DNA from 3 places in the Pseudomonas shahriarae genome. Region 2 is predicted to be linked to each of the others. Evidence: predicted binding sites of a transcription regulator. Region 2 holds the regulator's gene; each other region holds the start of a gene.

Region 1 (3,245 bases), 590 kb from region 2:
TGCAGCCCCGGTATTATCTACCAGGCCAAGTGATGGTTTGAGCCCGTTCTTCAGGACGCGGCAAGCCGTGCAAACAAGGGAGACCCGCAAGGGTCTCCCTTTTTTGCGCGCGGGATGTTCCCCCTTCTGGAACTTATGTTTCTCAGCTCGCCACGGATGGGTGGGCAAGTTCCGTTCGTTCAAAACGTAAGCCGTGTTGACGAGGGCGCGAAGTCTTTATCGCCACGTTCACCGGAAGGAGGAGGGTATGGGAAACATTTCGACAGAGCATCGTCCGGGAGGTGCACGTTTTGCGTTCGATCCGGTTATTGAATCGCGGCGTGTGCAGGATCCCCCCGCAGGGGCGGCAAGGGGGTGGGCAGGTTCCAGCCCTATGCCTGGCACTCAGGCGTCCGGGGCGCCGAGCATCAGCTTTTCCCCGGTCAATAGTGGGGTTTCGAGACAGGCTTTTAGCTACGACTCTTTTGCCTCCAGTGACTCTCTACCGACAAACGATTTCTCTTCTTTTGGAGGGGGCGATTCAGTCCGTGCCGGACTCAAGGCCGGGAAAGATACCGGGGATGTTTTTGCAGGGTTTTTTCAAGGGCGAAATGGTAACTGCGCCACGGTTTCAGCCATCAAGGCAATGATGGAGCGCTATGGCAAGAAGGAGACCGACCTCTTCAAGGATGTGAAGGAAACCCAGAATGGCTACCACATCACGTTGAAGGACGGGAGTGAGGTGAATTTGACTCGCCAGGAGATGGAGGCGGCAGAGCGTCATGCCGGCTTTAAAGGTAATGATCCTGTGATGAAAAAGACCGCAGTCCTGGCCTATGCGACCAGTGCCAAGAAAGCACAGGAAGCCAACCATGAAAATTCGAAATATGACTTTTCCAAGGCCCTGGACTCCCTTGGCAATGGTGAGCACACCAAGGACGCCTTTATCCGGCTGGGCATGAAGGATCATATTCGGCAGGGAACCGTAAGTGATCTGCAGAATGGCCGGCTGGGCATCATAGAGAAGGACGTCGCGGGGCCCGGTACGGCCCATTCGATGGTGGTGGTTGGAGGGGTAGAGGATCACTGGGGGAGCAAGGGCGGCAGGGTCCAGAGGGGAACCATGACCGGAAACGGCGTCGTATTTAAGGAAAACGTAATCCTTTTGACTTGATGGCGCCTTTAAGGCGCGTGATGCCGATAGTGGAAACCTTGCAAGAAAAGACCTTTGGTTGCTCATCGTCAACCAAAGGTCCCGGCCGGCCATCGCTGGCGGCAACGCCATCGATTATCTCCCCGGCATAAAACGGCAACACCCATTGCCGCTTTCCTGACGTTTCGCGGTCAAGCGTTGCCGCTTTTCCGGCATTGCCACCGGCAATATCTCCCTAAGCCCTTGATTTATGGGCTCTGAAAAACCTGGCATGGCGCTTGCTATAACCCTGTTACAGAAAAGCAGGTCAGCCCCTAAAGGTTTCCGCCATGAGCATCAGCTTCGATAAAGCGCTCGGTATCCATGAACAGGCCCTGGGCTTCCGCGCCCAGCGTGCCGAAGTCCTGGCTAACAACATCGCCAACGCCGATACCCCGAACTACAAGGCTCGGGACCTGGACTTTGCCGCCGTGCTCGCCGCACAGAGCGACAAGACCAAGAACGGCTCCTTCGCCTTGAACATGACCAATAACCGTCATATCGAAGCGCAGGGCCTGAGCAGTGGCGATGAGTCGCTGATGTATCGCACGCCGATGCAGCCGTCGATCGACCAGAACACGGTCGACGCGCAGCTGGAACAATCGAACTACGCCGAGAACTCGGTGAACTTCCAGGCCAGCTTCACCCTGCTCAACAGCAAATTCAAAGGGCTGATGTCAGCCCTGCGCGGAGAATAAGCCATGTCTCTATCCAGTGTTTTCAATATTGCCGGTAGTGGCATGAGCGCCCAGACCACGCGTCTGAACACGGTCGCCAGTAACATTGCCAACGCCGAAACGGTGTCGTCGAGCATCGACCAGACCTATCGCGCCCGGCACCCAGTGTTCGCCACCATGTTCCAGGCCGGTCAGAACGGCGGCAGCGACTCGTTGTTCCAGAGCCAGGATGCTGCCGGCCAGGGCGTGCAGGTGCTGGGTGTGGTCGAAGACCAGAGCAACCTCGACGCCCGCTACGAACCCAATCATCCCGCTGCGAACGAAAAGGGCTACGTGTACTACCCCAACGTCAACGTGGTCGAGGAAATGGCTGACATGATTTCCGCCAGTCGCTCGTTCCAGACCAACGCGGAAATGATGAACACCGCCAAAGCCATGATGCAGAAGGTCCTGACCCTCGGTCAGTGATAAGGGGCGCTAAAGCATGTCCGTCACTAACGATGTGTCGAGTAACTCGACGGTCCAGAGTCTGTTCGACTCCAAGGTCAAGGATGCCAAGTCCACTCAGGGCAACCTGGCCGATACGGCCAAGGCGGCCTCGGGCAACCAGTCCCTGGGCAAGGATGCATTCCTGCAACTGCTGGTCACCCAGCTGAAGAACCAGAACCCGCTGTCGCCCCAGGACAACGGCGCGTTCGTGGCCCAACTGGCGCAGTTCAGCAGCCTGGAAGGCATCAACACCTTGAACGACTCGGTGAACACCATCACCGGCAACTATAAGTCGTCGCAAGCGCTGCAAGCGTCTTCGCTGGTAGGGCGCTCGGTGATTATTGAAACCGACAAGGCCCTGGTTGATACCAGCAAGAGCTTTACCGGCTCGGTTGCCGTGGGGGCGTCGGTGGGCAGTGTCACCGTCAAGGTCACCGACAAGGACGGCAAGCTGGTCAAGACCATCGAGCTGGGCGCCCAGAGCGCCGGCAAGTCGGACTTTATCTGGGACGGTAAAAACGAAGCGGGCGAGCAGCTTGATTCTGGCACCTACACCTTCGCAGCCAGCACCAAGAATGACGCCGGTGATTCGGTCTCCCTGAAAACCTCGCTGCCGGCCACGGTCACCAGCGTGACCTTGAGCCAGACCGGCGGCGAAATGCTGCTCAATCTTTCTGGCGGCATGGGCAGCATCAAGCTGTCGCAAATTCAGACTATCGGTACATAGAGCCGGCTAAATACGGCAAGAGGAGAGAAACATGTCTTTTAATATCGGCCTTAGCGGCCTCTATGCGGCCAACAAACAACTGGATGTGACCGGCAATAACATCGCCAACGTCGCGACCACCGGTTTCAAGTCGTCCCGCGCAGAATTCGGCGACATTTATGCCGCGTCCCGCCTGGGCACC
Region 2 (3,245 bases):
ACCAGCAGGACGAACAGCAGGTCAACCGGGGCGCCGTCGATAGCGTCGAAATCAGTGGGGGCGTCCAGGTGCAACAGGGCGCTCACCGGTGTTTCACAGCCTTTTAGGCGGCAATGAGGAATAGCGATGCCGTTGCCAAAACCGGTCGAACCGAGTTTTTCACGAGCAATCAGAGCCTCGTATACATCTTGCATCACCAGCTCAGGCACTTCGCGGCTGATCAGGTTGGCAATCTGTTCGAGGGCTTTCTTTTTACTGCCACCCGGCGCGTTCACGAGTGAACGGCCGGGGGTCAGGATGGTTTCAAGTCGAATCATGGGTGGGGAGTGTTAGCGGCCTGTGCCTTGAAGAAGGCTCTGCTGCTTTTCCTTATGCTTTTTGATTTGGCGATCCAGCTTGTCGGTCAGGTCGTCAATGGCGGCATACATGTCTGAATGCTCTGCATTGGCGACTACTTCCCCGCCGGGTATACGCAAGGTGGCTTCGATTTTCTGCTTCAGCTTTTCGACAGACATGATGACTTGCACATTGGTGATCTTGTCGAAATGCCCCTCAATTCGTTTGAGTTTCTCGCTGATGTAGGCGCGCAGCGGTTCGGTCACTTCCAGTTGGTGTCCACTGATGTTGACTTGCATACAGCTTCTCCTTCGTTGCCAGTGCATAAAGCGGCGGGTAGGAGTACCCGCCACTGGAACGCTATGGCCCGCCCGTCACATCAATCGCTTACGCTCGCTGGAAGGCGCGATCCCAAGGGACTCGCGGTACTTGGCGACGGTTCGACGGGCGACCTGAATGCCTTGTGCCTCCAGTAAACCAGCGATCTTGCTGTCACTCAACGGCTTTTTCTGATTTTCCGCCGCAACCAGTTTTTTGATGATCGCGCGGATCGCCGTGGACGAGCATTCACCGCCTTCGGAGGTGCTGACGTGGCTGGAGAAAAAGTATTTCAGCTCATATATACCCCGTGGGGTATGCATGAATTTTTGGGTGGTGACCCGGGAAATGGTCGATTCGTGCATGCCCACTGCTTCGGCAATGTCATGCAGCACCAACGGTTTCATCGCCTCGTCGCCATATTCCAGGAAGCCGCGCTGATGCTCGACGATCTGGGTGGCCACTTTCATCAGGGTCTCGTTGCGGCTTTGCAGGCTCTTGATGAACCAGCGAGCCTCCTGCAACTGATTGCGCATGAAGGTGTTGTCGGCGCTGGTGTCGGCCCGGCGTACAAAACCTGCGTATTGCGGGTTGACCCGCAGGCGCGGCACTGATTCCTGGTTCAGCTCCACCAGCCAGCGCTCGTTGTCCTTGCGCACGATCACGTCGGGGACGACATACTCGGCTTCGCTGGACTCGATCTGCGAGCCGGGACGCGGGTTGAGGCTCTGTACCAGTTCGATGATCTGGCGCAGGTCATCTTCCTTGAGCTTCATCCGACGCATCAACTGGCTGTAGTCGCGGCTGCCCAGCAGGTCGATATAGTCGGTGACCAGGCGTTGGGCTTCGGCCAGCCACGGTGTCTTGGCGGGCAGTTGGCGCAGTTGCAGCAACAGGCACTCGCTGAGGTTGCGCGCGCCGATGCCGGCGGGCTCGAACTGCTGGATGCGGTGCAGGACCGCCTCGATTTCGTCCAGCTCGATGTCCAGTTCCGGGTCGAAAGCCTCGAGGATTTCTTCGAGGGTCTCGTCCAGATAGCCCTGATTGTTGATGCAGTCGATCAGGGTCACCGCGATCAAGCGATCGGTGTCGGACATCGGGGCAAGGTTCAGTTGCCACAGCAAGTGGCTCTGCAGGCTTTCGCCGACGGAGGTGCGGGTGGTGAAGTCCCACTCGTCATCGTCGTTGCTGGGCAGGCTGCTGGCGCTGGTCTGGTAGACATCTTCCCAGGCCGTATCCACCGGCAGTTCATTGGGAATACGTTCGTTCCATTCGCCTTCTTCCAGGTTATCCACCGTGGGTGCGGTTTCCTGGTAGGACGGCTCCTGGACGTCGGGATTGGGTTTTTGCTCTATGTTGTCGGCCAGTGGGTCGGCATTATCGAAGTCGTCGCCTTCTTCCTGGCGTTCGAGCATCGGGTTGGACTCCAGGGCCTCCTGGATTTCCTGTTGCAGGTCCAGGGTCGACAATTGGAGCAGGCGGATGGCCTGTTGCAGCTGCGGTGTCATCGTCAGCTGCTGGCCCATTCTCAGGACTAGCGATGGTTTCATGGCAGGGGCTTAACACCTTATTCGCCGGCGCAATGCGCCATCCACGACAGGGCGCGTGAGCGCCAAACATAAGCAAATTATATGCCTGATATCGGGGGCTTTGCCTAGAGCGCGGTAACAATAAAAACAATAAGGTTTTTATTGACTCCCGCGCCTGATGGCGAATGTCCTGACACCCCAGTGTTTACAGGCGGAACTCGTGCCCCAGATACACTTCCTTGACCAGTTCGTTGGCCAGGATGGTGGCGGAGTCGCCTTCGGCAATCAGTTGGCCGTCGTTGACGATATACGCGGTTTCGCAGATATCCAGGGTCTCACGCACGTTGTGGTCGGTGATCAGCACGCCGATCCCCTTGGCCTTGAGGTGATGGATGATCTGCTTGATGTCGCCTACCGAAATCGGGTCGACACCGGCGAAGGGTTCGTCCAGCAGGATGAACTTCGGTGCGGTGGCCAGGGCGCGGGCGATTTCCACGCGGCGACGCTCGCCGCCGGACAGGCTCATGCCGAGGTTGTCGCGAATATGGTTGATGTGGAACTCCTGCAGCAGGCTTTCCAGTTCCTGGCGGCGTCCGTCGCGATCCAGTTCCTTGCGGGTTTCCAGGATCGCCATGATGTTGTCGGACACTGACAGTTTGCGGAAGATCGACGCCTCCTGGGGGAGATAGCCGATACCGGCCCGCGCACGGCCGTGCATGGGCTGGTGGCTGACGTCCAGGTCGTCGATCAATACACGGCCCTGGTCCGCCTGGACCAGGCCGACGATCATGTAGAAGCAGGTGGTCTTGCCGGCACCATTGGGGCCAAGCAGGCCGACGATCTGGCCGCTGTCGATCGACAGGCTGACGTCGCGCACGACCTGACGGCTTTTATAGGCCTTGGCCAGATGCTGGGCTTTCAGGGTTGCCATTACTGGGCCTTCTTCTTCGGCTGGATAACCATGTCGATGCGCGGACGTGGCGCAGTGACCTTGGTGCCATTGGCGCGGCCGGCGGTGGCGACTTGCTTGACGGTGTCATAGACGATTTTCTCGCCTTCGGT
Region 3 (3,245 bases), 800 kb from region 2:
CGCAGCAGCGGAGCCGGCGTTGAAGCCGAACCAGCCGATCCACAGCATCGCCGCGCCGATCAGGGTGTAGCCCAGGTTGTGCGGGGCCATTGGGGTGGTCGGGTAGCCTTTACGCTTGCCGAGCACGATGCACGCCACCAGGCCAGCCACACCGGCGTTGATGTGCACCACGGTGCCGCCAGCGAAGTCCAGCACGCCCCAGTCCCACATCAGGCCGCCGTTGCCGCTCCAGACCATGTGCGCGATCGGCGCATAGACCAGGGTGAACCAGATGGCCATGAACAGCAGCATGGCGGAGAACTTCATGCGCTCGGCGAACGCACCGACAATCAGCGCCGGGGTGATGATCGCGAAGGTCATCTGGAAGGTGATGAACACCGCTTCCGGGAACAGCGCCGCAGGCCCAGTGATGCTGGACGGTGTGACACCCGCCAGGAACGCCTTGCCCATGCCGCCGAAGAACGAGTTGAAGTTAACGACGCCCTGTTCCATGCCCGTGGTGTCGAACGCGATGCTGTAGCCGTAGACGACCCACAGGATGCTGATCAGACCAGTAATGGCGAAGCACTGCATCATCACAGAAAGAATGTTTTTGGAGCGGACCATGCCGCCGTAGAACAGCGCCAGGCCAGGGATGGTCATGAACAGCACCAGTGCGGTGGCTGTCAGCATCCAGGCAGTGTCGCCGGAATTGAGGACTGGAGCCGCCACTTCGTCTGCCGCCATGGCCAGGCTGGGCATTACGATGGACAACAGGGCTCCTAGCCCTGCGAATTTACGCAGAGTCATATTGTTTTCTCCTGGGGCGTTGGGGTTTGGCGGCTTAGATTGCGTCGGTATCGGTTTCGCCGGTACGGATGCGAATAGCCTGTTCCAGATTGACCACGAAGATCTTGCCGTCACCGATCTTGCCGGTGTTGGCTGCCTTGGTTATCGCCTCGATAACCCGATCAAGATCCTTGTCGTCAATGGCGACATCAATCTTCACCTTCGGCAGGAAATCGACTACGTATTCCGCGCCGCGATACAGCTCGGTATGACCCTTCTGCCGACCGAAGCCTTTGACCTCAGTGACGGTAATGCCCTGCACGCCGATCTCGGACAGTGACTCGCGTACATCGTCCAACTTGAACGGCTTGATGATGGCAGTGACTAGCTTCATGAAAACTCTCTCCCGAATTGGTGGACTTGCCCCAGGAAAACAAACCCGTCTCAAGTCTAAGCGCAGTGCCTGGCTTTGTAACGCATCGTCGCCTCGGCAAATGCCTTTGCGACGCCAGCTAACCGTTGGTGACGAAACATGTACCCTGGTCCGTCAGCGCACTGCATTCGTCACAGCGACTGCATCAGTGCATGGGTCATGATCGTCTAAGCAGAAACCTTGCCAGCTCCGTAAAACTCACTGAAATCAATCCGTTGCCCGTCTACGCCCACCAATGGGCCGGTGCAGCAGCCTGGATACGCACAAAAACAGTGCATCCGCATTCAGCCCAGTGCGCGAAAAGCGTGCGCAGACCACGCTGAAAAGACTATAGGCGCTGCGTGATACACTGCCGGCCAACTGTTTTCCGGAATGTTTCCCATGCTCGCGCCCAAAGACCTCCTCGACGCCCTGAGCGGCCACGCCTCTCGCCTGTTCAGCGGCGAAACCCCGCTGCCCCGCAATGAAATCGAAAGCCAGTTCAAGGCGCTGCTGCAAAGCGGGTTCAGCAAGCTGGACCTGGTCAGCCGTGAGGAGTTCGACAGCCAGATGGTAGTCCTGGCCCGCACCCGTGCGCGGCTGGAGAGCCTGGAGGCGAAGGTGGCGGAGTTGGAAGCGCGGCTGAATCCACCTCAGGAATAACCACCGCGTCCCCTCTTGGAGCCGGCTTGCCGGCTCCTGCAATGACAGCGCCTGGATACGTTCTGTAAAACCTGCACACAGCGCCTCACCCTCCCTCGTCTACCCTTGAAAAACCGCAGCACGCGGCCCTCCCTTTCAAGGAACGAGCATGTCCCTCGCCATCGTCCACAGCCGCGCCCAGATCGGCGTCGAAGCCCCCGCCGTCACTGTCGAAGTGCATATGGCCAATGGCTTGCCGTCCCTGACCCTGGTGGGCCTGCCGGAGACCGCGGTCAAGGAGAGCAAGGACCGGGTGCGCAGCGCCATTCTCAACAGCGCGCTGCAATACCCCGCACGCCGTATCACCCTCAACCTGGCGCCCGCCGACCTGCCCAAGGACGGCGGGCGTTTTGATCTGGCGATTGCCCTGGGGATTCTCGCGGCCAGCGTGCAGGTACCGGCGCTGGAGTTGGATGACGTTGAATGCCTTGGCGAACTGGCCCTGTCTGGCGAAGTGCGTGCCGTCAAAGGGGTGTTGCCAGCCGCGCTGGCGGCACGCAAGGCCGGGCGCAGCGTGATCGTGCCCAGGGCCAATGCCGAGGAGGCGTGCCTGGCCTCCGGATTGAAGGTGATTGCAGTGGATCATCTGCTGCAAGTGGTGGCGCACCTGAATGGACGGGTGCCGATCGAGCCATACAAGTCCGACGGGCTGCTGTACCTGAACAAGCCTTACCCGGACCTGAGCGAGGTGCAGGGCCAACTTGCCGCCAAGCGCGCATTGCTGATTGCCGCAGCGGGTGCCCACAACCTGCTGTTCAGCGGGCCACCCGGCACCGGCAAGACCTTGCTCGCCAGCCGCCTGCCCGGCCTGCTGCCGCCCTTGAGCGAACAGGAAGCCCTGGAAGTGGCGGCCATTCAGTCGGTGGTCAGCCTCGCACCGTTGAGCCACTGGCCCCACCGGCCATTCCGTCAGCCGCACCATTCGGCGTCCGGGCCGGCGCTGGTGGGCGGCGGCTCGAAGCCACAACCTGGGGAAATCACCCTGGCCCATCACGGCGTGTTGTTTCTCGATGAACTGCCGGAATTTGATCGCAAGGTGCTGGAGGTGCTGCGCGAGCCATTGGAGTCCGGGCATATCGTGATTTCCCGGGCGCGCGACCGCGTGAGCTTCCCCGCACGTTTTCAACTGGTGGCAGCCATGAACCCTTGCCCCTGCGGCTATATGGGCGAACCCAGCGGGCGCTGTCGGTGTACGCCGGAACAGATCCAGCGCTACCGCAACAAGCTCTCGGGGCCGTTGCTGGATCGAATCGACCTGCACCTGACCGTTGCCCGGGAAAGCACCGCGCTGAACCCAGCCAAACAAACCGGCAATGACACTGCCAGCGCTTCAACCCTCGTCGCCAGCGCCAGGGATCGCCAA

The links. Region 2 encodes sigma-54, which starts transcription at its own class of promoters, with help from an activator protein. Its sites were predicted from a motif close to ANTGGCATNNANNTTGCTNT; they were not measured.
Region 1: the regulator sigma-54 is predicted to act here: its motif matches at 1,398-1,417, upstream of flgB (flagellar basal body rod protein FlgB).
Region 3: the regulator sigma-54 is predicted to act here: its motif matches at 1,370-1,389, upstream of glnK (P-II family nitrogen regulator).

What each region holds. Positions count from the first base shown of each region.
Region 1 is NZ_CP077085.1:4,658,269-4,661,513, reverse strand. It holds gene cheR (protein-glutamate O-methyltransferase CheR) at 1-33, shown strand, start outside; gene HU773_RS20700 (hypothetical protein) at 248-1,153, shown strand; gene flgB (flagellar basal body rod protein FlgB) at 1,462-1,869, shown strand; gene flgC (flagellar basal body rod protein FlgC) at 1,873-2,316, shown strand; gene flgD (flagellar hook assembly protein FlgD) at 2,333-3,064, shown strand; gene flgE (flagellar hook protein FlgE) at 3,096-3,245, shown strand, end outside.
Region 2 is NZ_CP077085.1:5,245,024-5,248,268, reverse strand. It holds gene ptsN (PTS IIA-like nitrogen regulatory protein PtsN) at 1-317, opposite strand, end outside; gene hpf (ribosome hibernation-promoting factor, HPF/YfiA family) at 330-635, opposite strand; gene HU773_RS23420 (RNA polymerase factor sigma-54) at 711-2,204, opposite strand; gene lptB (LPS export ABC transporter ATP-binding protein) at 2,389-3,114, opposite strand; gene lptA (lipopolysaccharide transport periplasmic protein LptA) at 3,114-3,245, opposite strand, start outside.
Region 3 is NZ_CP077085.1:6,042,465-6,045,709, forward strand. It holds gene HU773_RS27260 (ammonium transporter) at 1-789, opposite strand, end outside; gene glnK (P-II family nitrogen regulator) at 824-1,162, opposite strand; gene HU773_RS27270 (accessory factor UbiK family protein) at 1,583-1,843, shown strand; gene HU773_RS27275 (YifB family Mg chelatase-like AAA ATPase) at 1,992-3,245, shown strand, end outside.